2 regions of the Nostoc sp. CmiVER01 genome follow, and region 2 is predicted to be linked to the other one. Evidence: riboswitches for the same ligand, from Rfam matches in the RefSeq annotation. Region 2 holds a riboswitch; the other holds the start of a gene.
The links. A riboswitch is a leader RNA that binds a small molecule or an ion and turns the genes downstream of it on or off. The one in region 2 is predicted to bind cobalamin.

Region 1: linked by a shared signal. The riboswitch ahead of RMZ43_RS17855 (DUF1636 family protein) and the one ahead of cobG (precorrin-3B synthase) in region 2 are both predicted to bind cobalamin.

Annotation. Positions count from the first base shown of each region.
Region 1 is NZ_JAVRBU020000009.1:373,802-378,606, forward strand. Features, by position in the region: gene RMZ43_RS17840 (mechanosensitive ion channel family protein) at 1-33, opposite strand, end outside; gene RMZ43_RS17845 (hypothetical protein) at 696-905, shown strand; tRNA gene RMZ43_RS17850 (tRNA-Val) at 1,598-1,671, opposite strand; cobalamin riboswitch at 1,772-1,935, shown strand; gene RMZ43_RS17855 (DUF1636 family protein) at 1,958-2,374, shown strand; gene RMZ43_RS17860 (cobalt-precorrin-6A reductase) at 2,377-3,120, shown strand; gene RMZ43_RS17865 (BMP family ABC transporter substrate-binding protein) at 3,347-4,489, opposite strand; gene RMZ43_RS17870 (aminoglycoside adenylyltransferase domain-containing protein) at 4,774-4,805, opposite strand, start outside.
Region 2 is NZ_JAVRBU020000015.1:98,913-103,717, reverse strand. Features, by position in the region: gene RMZ43_RS25175 (hypothetical protein) at 439-834, shown strand; gene RMZ43_RS25170 (FAD-binding domain-containing protein) at 969-1,820, shown strand; gene RMZ43_RS25165 (hypothetical protein) at 1,839-2,255, shown strand; gene RMZ43_RS25160 (XisI protein) at 2,417-2,752, opposite strand; gene RMZ43_RS25155 (XisH family protein) at 2,740-3,156, opposite strand; adenosylcobalamin-variant (AdoCbl-variant) riboswitch at 3,342-3,434, shown strand; gene cobG (precorrin-3B synthase) at 3,497-4,805, shown strand, end outside.

The DNA.
Region 1 (4,805 bases), on a different contig from region 2:
TGATGGCAGTCGCAAACGGTGATAATAACGCATTAGGATTTTAACAAGATAATTTTAGTCTAGCTAATTAATATTAGCTAGATTTTGTCACAATCAATTTTTTACCATAAAATAAAACCAATATAGCAGCAATCTACTTTGAGTTTTTAAATTACTCGCTTGCTGTGCCTTGGTGTTCGCGTTAGCGTTTTTGAAAGATAAGCCTCTCTGCAAAGAGAAGCTTCTCGCATAAAAGTGTAGCGCAAGTGCGATAAATAGAGAGTGGGGAATGGAGAAGAAGCTTTCTCAGAGGATACTTATTTTTTACAAAAATCAAATACGGCTTTTATAAAAATAACTTGATTTAGAGTTATATAACTGTTAACTTGCGGTAAGCCAAGGAAGGATTTATGTATTATTGCAGTGCCACAAAGAAGCGATGCTCTTGATTCATTTGTAATTGTTGCGATCGCTTTGTTCTAGAGGCAAGCCATCCAAATTCCGGTTCCTTAACGATGCCTGCGCCTACGCTATTCTCCGGCAGCAAGGGATTAGAGAGAAAATATCAAAGGTATAATTCTTATGCATCTTCCGAGAGAAGCCATTTAGCTGAAATATTTGTCATAATTCCCAGTAATTGCGGTTACATAGTTTTATTCATGTAATTTTAACACCCTAATTGAATATGACAACTTGATATTAAAGGAGAGTTTTTTATGTCAGTCCAAAACTTAGAAGATTTTTTTCACACACAATTAGTTAAACACGGTGTGAACTACAACTTGGCTGCACAAGCAGCTAAAATATTGGCTTCTGGCAAACCTGATGAGCTATTAACAGCAGAAGAGAAGTATTTGGCTACAGAAGTTTGTCAGCAGTGGTTCAAACAGCGTCAACGTCTAGAGCGACTCAATTCTATTTTATAGAAGTGACTAGGAAGATTTAGTAAAAATTGTGACTTTAGTTATATACCTTAAGGAGAAATTAGCCTTGAATATTTATCTCTAAAGAAGAATGAATAGAGTAGATTTGCAGAGTTAATTTAGAGCAGTAAAACAACAATGATTGAGCTTCCGCTCAATTTTGCAAAGTCCTTTGAGCATAGCTGCGCTTACCGCCTCCTTTAGAGAAGGCGATCGCAATTAATATAATGATGCCAGTTAATTAAGTGGACAAAACAGGTAAAGAACACGTCTTTGACAAAACTTGCAATTAGGCATTACACAATCAGCACCCTCTGATTATACAACGTTATTTAGTTTCAACATTCTTGCAACTTTGTTTAAATGCGATCGCTCCTATCATTTCAGATATTTCTAAAGGTTATAAATTACCCTATTCTCAGCTAACCATTGCTTCCGCTCAAGATAATCTGGTATAATATATGCCACCCTATGCCAAAATGCGGTGCTGTAATGCGGTTTAATGATTAAGCCCGAATACTTAAGATTTAAGATATAAATAAAAAAGTCCGTGCTACATATATTGCAAAGCACAGGGTAATTTTCCTAAGCAGAGTATTAAGTTTGCAGTAGTAGTTTTCAACCATAAAGTTGCCGTTGCGACAAAGTTATGGGTAAAATCACACAGCGACATTAAATTTGTGAATGTATAAAAATGGACGTAACTGGATTCGAACCAGTGACCTCTACGATGTCAACGTAGCGCTCTAACCAACTGAGCTATACGTCCTTAACCACACAATTATCAACAGTAACACATACTTTCTTGATTAAGCAAGATAAAGGTGTAAATCCATCTTATAAGCGAAGTCCCATTCGAGTAGGGTGTATGATCGATAAGGCTATTCGGTTCTGGTAGGGAGCAGCTACCAGAGGTAACGGGGAAAGTTCGGTGCAAATCCGGCGCTGTCCCGCAACTGTAAACCCATTTGAGATGTAATCTAACATCCCAAATAGAGTAAGTCAGGATGCCCGCCGAAATAGATTTATCAGTTCCACATATCTGCGAGTTACAGATGACTACTACTGTAAATATTTCTCCGACTAGTCCCTTGGGTGTTGCTGATCATACTTTATTTGTTTGCAAAACTTGTGCTAGCGTTTGGCAAGATGGAAAACGCTTAGGTGAAAGTGGCGGTGAAAAACTTCTATCTCAACTTCAGCAACTTGCACAAGATTGGGACTTACGAGATCAATTCCCAATTCAGGAAGTTGAATGCATGAGTGCTTGTAATCGTTCTTGTGTAGTTGCCTTTGCTGCTAAAGGCAAATTAACATATTTATTTGGTGATTTAGCTGTTGATGGTAGTGCATCTGCGGTACTAGAATGTGCTAGTCAATACTATACCAAAGCAAATGGTTTACTACCTTGGTCAGAGCGTCCAGAAGCGCTGAAAAAGGGCATTTTGGCAAAAATTCCACCTTTATCTTAATGATGCGTGTTTTGATTCTGGGTGGTACAGGAGATGCCGCAGAAGTAGCTGCCAAAGTCTCGACTATCCAAGGGTTAGAGGCAATCACGTCTTTAGCTGGGCGCACCCGGGAACCATCAGTACCGTTAGGCGATTTACGGATTGGAGGTTTCGGTGGTGTGCCTGGATTGGCTAGCTATTTGCGAGTCATGCAAATCGACTTATTAATTGATGCAACTCATCCTTTTGCTACTCAGATTTCTTTTAATGCGGCGGATGCTGCAACTGAAGTCGGAGTACCCCGTCTGATGTTAATACGCCCACCTTGGGAAAAAGCAAGTGGCGATCGCTGGATTGAAGTTAATAGTGTTGAAGCCGCCGCAGCATCTCTAGCAAACCAGGCACAGCGAGTATTTTTAACAGTTGGCAGGCAAGAACTCGCCGCCTTTGCTCACTGCGAGAAAATTTGGTTTCTGATGCGGATGATTGATCCTCCTACCAATGATGCTTTAGTGCCACCGGGAGTAATATTGTGCGATCGCGGGCCCTTTACCCTCAATAATGAAAGACAAATCCTGATTCATAACAAGATTGATACCATAGTAAGTAAAAATAGCGGTGGCGATGCAACAAAGCCCAAGATTATTGCAGCGCGAGAACTGGGCGTGAAGATTATTATGATAAATCGTCCAGCCATACCGCCAGGGGAGCAAGTTACTCATGTTGATGGTGTTTTGGCATGGCTATTTGACAAGTTGCACGACTAGTGTAATGAAGAAAAAGCCACCGATCAGAATCAAAGCCACTTCTTTCTATCCAGCATCTCAAATTTAAAAAAGAAATCCTAGTATTGCGTGTAGCGTCTCGCAGAGAAGGAGCGTCAGCGGCTTGCCGCAGGCTACCGCAAAGGCACAGAGAACACAGAGAGAAAGAGAGAAAATTCTAAAACTTGGTTTACTCAGCAAAATTGGGTTGGTCGAGTGTTTAGCAGTGCTAAGATTTCCCTTTAGGAATTGACCCTTCAATTCCTTCAACATACCAATCCATCGCCAGTTGTCTTTGATCATCCAAAACCTTACCTTTTGGCACTCGCACCACCCCTTTTTGATCTTTTACCGGGCCATCAAAAGGATGTGCAGTACCCTGAATAAACTCATCGCGCTTCACATTCACCAGTTGTTGCACATCCCCTGGAATTTCCTGATTCATTGGGGAAATATCCACCATTCCTTGACCAATTCCATCCCAAACCTCTTGAGATTTCCAAGTATTACTCATTACAGCCAAGGCTTTATCTGTATAGAATTTGCCCCATTTGTTAATAGCTGATGTTAGGTGGGCATTTTGACCAAACTTACTCATATCAGTGTTGTAGCCAAAAGCATAAATGCCTTTCTCCTGTGCCAATTGGACAACAGCACCAGAATCGGTATGCTGCGCCAGTACATCCGCACCTAAATTAACCAAAGCTTGAGCCGCTTCTCTTTCTTTATCTGGATCGTACCAACTTTGTACCCAAAGTACCTTAACTCTTGCTTGGGGATTTGTTAGCCTTACTCCTTGAGTGAATGCACTGATTCCCCGAATTACTTCTGGAATTGGGTATGCGCCAATAAAACCTACTATATTTGATTTTGTCATCTTGCCAGCAATCATGCCGGTTAAGTAACGCGGTTCTTCAACGCGTCCCAAATAAGTGCCAACATTGGCAGCACGTTTGTATCCTCTACAGTGTTCAAAGACAACATCACTAAAGTCTTTGGCAACTTTGATTGTTGGGTTCATGTACCCAAAGGAAGTTGTAAAAATCAACTTATTACCATCTAATGCGAGTTGCCGAATCACTTTTTGGGCATCAGCACCTTCGTTGACATTTTCCACAAAGGTAGTTTTTACCTTATCTTGAAGATTGGCTTCCATGTCTCTGCGACCTAAATCATGGGCATAAGTCCAGCCGAAATCACCCACAGGGCCGGCATAAACAAATCCCACCTTCAGAGGTTCATTTACCGCCACAGGTGATGCTGAAGGAGATACCTCACCCTGCAATTTGGAATTTTTGCCTTGAATGCAACTAGTTAAGGTAAAGCTAGATCCTGCTAAAGTGACATACATTAGAAAATTCCGACGATCCATATTTTATTAATAGGTTTACCTGTTAAAAAGATTTTTATGATTGCTGGTAATGGCAGACACGGTTTAGGTTAGCTATTTACTTAATTTTAACTGTATCTGCGGCTGGCGCAAGTTCATAAACGCGTGCAAATTACCTGTGCTGGGTAACTGAAACCAATCACCGATCACGTAAGAGAATACAAAGGCAGAGCTTCAGAAAGAGTTTTGCCACTAATAAAATTGTGAATTTCTATCTCTTAAAATTAGGCAGTAACATTTTAAACGCCGTTTTCTCTTGAAGATGCCTATTCGTTACATACATTAATTACATAGCGTA
Region 2 (4,805 bases):
ATTTCAAATCAAGCAGAAGATATATTCTTAACTTAGTTTTGCTAAAAGCTGATATTTGTAAAAATAAATACTCCTTTGAGATAAGTAACTCAGTCGAGTATTTTTGTGAGAGTTTATGCAGCAGAAGCCAGATTACGGATGCAAAACTTTAAATAAATTATTTCAGTTGAAGTTGCATTGAAACTTCTGATTATTTAATTATCAGAAAAGCTCTCAAATCTTCTATCGCAAGACATATAAATTAGCAGTGTTAGACTATTAGTTTCAATGTGTTAATTAGCCATAGTATTGCCATAATTTTGTTATCATACTGTCATCCTGATATGCAATAATAAAACATTAGCTTTAATACATGGAGAGCTATATTTATTTTTAAAATAGTAGGCGGTGTGACAAATTTCCGCCCAACAATTTGTGATTAGACATAAGGAGAAAACGATGAGACAATTTACCCTGTTTACGCTACTGTATCTAGCAACGGGAGTTTGTCTAATGGCGATCGCCCTTCAGTATCCTGAGATAACTCCAAACCTGAAAGCAACTCTGCTAGTCAACGCCGGACTGTCATATCTTGTCGCTGTACTTAGTACCTTTGGGTTTTGGCGTCAAGCCGCACGCCAAAGCCAAGCTAGACGACTGCACCAACAGGCAGCTTGGAAACAGAATTTGGTGGCGATCGCACCCTGGCTTGTAATTGCATTGACGCTCGTTGCATCCCTCTCCAATCTGCTGCCTAACAATTGGACGACTGAAGCGCTCGTGAAAGCATCTATAGGGCTACCAATTATCTTGCTCAGTGCAGAACAACTCTTTATCAGAAGCCAATTTCGGTAGTGAATCCACAAACAAATCATGCACATTTAAAGTTCTCCCATCAGGTTGAGAGCGATCGCTTATATTTATCCGCAATAATAATGACTTAGCCTACAAATGTTTTTGTTTATTTATTCTCACACTTCAAAGTTCCCATGTCTAAAGATATGCAACGCGAATTTACCAACCGCGATGAGTTGGTAGCCTACCTCCGCGAACAATTCCCAGATGCGGCACAACGCGATGACCACATCAGTGAAACCGTTGGGGGACGAAAAGCTGCACAAAAAGCGCTGCAAAAAATCGATGCAGTAAGCTACGCCCAAACACGTAATTTTTTCGCAGGTGCAGTCACGCGACTTTCGCCTTACATCCGTTATGGCGTTTTGAGTTTGCGAGAAATTCGAGATTATGTCCTTGAACGGGTACAACAAAACGATGCTACGAAATTAATTAACGAATTAGGTTGGCGCGACTATTGGCAACGGTTATATGTCAAATTAGGAAATGGAATCTGGAAAGACCAGGAAGAGTACAAAACTGGTTACACTGTGGCTGAATATGCACCCGAATTGCCGCAAGATATCAGACAAGGAACCACAGGTAGGGTTTGCATCGATAGTTTTAGCCATGACTTGAGAGAAACTGGCTATTTACATAACCACGCCCGAATGTGGCTAGCGGCTTACATTGTCCATTGGCTGCGTATTCGTTGGCAAGCAGGAGCCAAATGGTTTCTCGAACACCTTTTAGATGGAGATCCTGCTAGTAATAATATGTCATGGCAATGGGTTGCCAGCACCTTTAGTCAAAAACCGTATTTTTTCAATCGTGAGAACTTAGAACGCTACACCAAAAGCATTTATTGCCAGAAATGTCCCCTTTACGGTCATTGTGATTTTGAAGGCAGCTATGAAGAATTAGAACAGCGACTTTTTCCCAAAGGGGAATTTAGCAAACAAGCCAATAGCCAAAGTTGGCAGCGTGGAAAGAAAGGTAAAAAGTAAGGTAAAAGACCAAAAAAGATGAATAAACCAATTGTTTGGATACATGGAGATTGCCTCAGTCCATACAACCCTGTATTACAAAAATATCCCGATGCGCCAGCTATCTGGGTTTGGGATGAGGCTTTGATAGAGGAATGGCAACTGAGTCTTAAACGCCTCACGTTTATTTACGAATGCTTGCTGGAGTTACCTGTTGTTATCCGTCGTGGCGATGTGGCACAAGAAATTTTAGTTTTTGCTCAAGAACATGATGCGAATTTAGTCGTCACAGCCGACAGTCCGAGTCCCCGATTTGATGATATCTGCAATCAAATGGAAGGTTCTATAGAAGTGGAGGTGCTAGAGGTGGAACCATTTTTTGACTATGATGGCTATATTGACCTCAAGCGGTTTTCGCGCTATTGGAAAGTGGCTCAAAATTATGTTTTTGAGTAGGGGAATTGTAAATATTATAGTTTGCGTAGGCGTAGCCCGCCGCAGGCATCGCTAAAGGCTCAGATTCTCCACTTCTGTTAAAAGTTTAGGATTTTTGGCACATCCTACAATAAGTATTGGGATATTCTATACTTGAAATTCCTCCCAATGACATAGCTTTTTTAACCCACACCAAACCCCGTGTATTGCCTTACTAATGGTTCATGAAATGCCAAAACAATATCTTCCTTTGGGATTCCTAACTTTACTAAGTCATTGGCAATACCAATCTCGGTACCGTCGTATTGTATCCAAATCTTCTCATCTTTGATATCGAGATGCAAAACACACCCATATTGCCGTCGTCGCCTCTTCCAGCCTACGTACACTAATTGATAGTGATCGTTAATAGAATCAAAAATAACTTGTTTTTCTATTTCACTCTTTGACGAACCTCGACTAGCATAAGCTGTCAGTAATTGTTGAATATAAGCTCGATATTGTTCTAATTTTTCCATCCTACAATCACCTCATTCACAGGATCGTAAACGATTAGCTTTAGTTGAGAGCGTTGAATAACAATTTGAATGAATTGCAATGCAAAGAAGCTGCTATAAGTTCCTAAAGGAACAGCTAAGTATAAAACTCGTTCTGGTTCTTGAATCTCTAGAGCAATTTTATAATTGAAACATTGACCTAATGCTGTATGAAATTCGTAAATATTTGATGCACCAAGAAAACTTTTAATCTCAACCGCTATTTTCTCTCCGGCTCTCTCAGCTGCTAATATCGGTTCTGCACCCAAATCAATGTACATTTCAACCCCACCGACTTCAATTTCTAGAGGATCATCTGTAATCACCCAACCTTCTTTTTCTAGTCCTTTTCTAACAGCATTATGAAAAATATCTCTTGCAGCCATTCAAATATAACTTTCTTAAATATGTAGATGAATGAAGTGCGGCTTCCCGCAGGGGATTACGAATTGGTATTGCTTTTAAATATAGCACTGGATATAAAAAGTCAAAGCCCTTGCGATTGATTGACTTTCCGCAATCCGTTAAAAATATGAAGCATTAAATTTTCTGACTACCTTCTCGTGCTAAATTACTAAAGCTTGGAGTTGGGAAACTCCGGTGAAATTCCGGGACTGTGCCGCAGCTGTGAGGGGATCGCCCAAGTCAGAATGCCAACTCTCAAGATGTCAGAGAAGACACACTCACCGTCTACTCCCTGCGTTGCACGGGGAAGGAGTTCCAAGTTTGCTTTCTAGATTTGCCACTTGTCCTGGCTTGTTTTATGCTACACCCGCCGCCGATGGTATATTATCTCGCATTAGAATACCAGGTGGAATTATTAATAGTCAGCAGTGCCGTGCGATCGCAGATATAGCAGAACAGTACGGTGGCGGCTATGTAGATGTGACTAATCGAGCTAATCTCCAAGTCCGCGAAATCCGCACGGGGATAAATGCTGAGGTTCTGAAACATCTACAGGATATAGGACTAGGTTCTCGTAATCCTGTTGTAGACCACATCCGTAATATTATGACCAGCCCAACTGCTGGTATTGACCCGCTAGAATTAATCGATACCCGTCTTTTTGTCCAAAGTTGGGATGATTATATTGCTGCACAGCCGGCGCTTTCGGAACTGTCGGCAAAATTTAGCGTTTGCTTTGATGGTGGTGGGATAATTCGGGTGTGCGATCGCTTGAATGATATCCTATTTGCTGCTGTCTTAGTTGATGGTAATGTTTATTTTCGCCTTCATCTCAGTGTAGGCGCAAAGGGTCAACCGCCCAGCGATATGGGAATTTTGTTATCACCAGAGCAATGTTTACCCGTCTTGGGAGCTTTGGCAGAGGTCTATCTAGCTCATAGTAATACTACAAGTAAACGTCGGCTACGGCTATTAGAGTTATTAAATACTTTGGGTTGTGAAAATTATCTCCAGGAAGTTCAGCAGCGTCTACCTTTTTCTCTTTTATGCAGTGACCTAACCCCCAACTTATTAAGGAAGGAGGAGGAATTCTCTACTCTTGTGCAAGGAGAGGGAAAGTATCAGCATATTGGACTCCATCCCCAACGTCAGCAAGGCTTATTTTACATTGGTGTCGTCTTACCCCTTGGACGATTGGAGAGTAACCAAATGCGAGGTTTAGCAGATTTAGCAACGAAATACGGTAGCGGCACTCTTCGATTAACCCCCTGGCAAAATCTACTGTTAACTGATATTCCTCAGCAATGGGTTAGCGATGTCCAAACTGAAATTGCTTTCTTAGGATTAGATTCTTCAGCAACCAACATCAAGAGTGCATTAGTTGCCTGTTCTGGAAAAAAAGGTTGCGCCGCTTCTGCCACAGATACCAAAGATCATGCATTAGGATTAGCAGAATATCTTGAAACTCGCGTTACTCTGGATTGCCCAGTTAATATCCACTTTAGCGGTTGCGAAAAATCCTGCGCCCAGCATAGCAAGAGTGATATTACTCTGCTTGGTGTCAGCATTGAGGCTGACAATGGAACTCTGGAAGCCTATCACGTTTATGTTGGTGAGAGCAAGGAGAAAT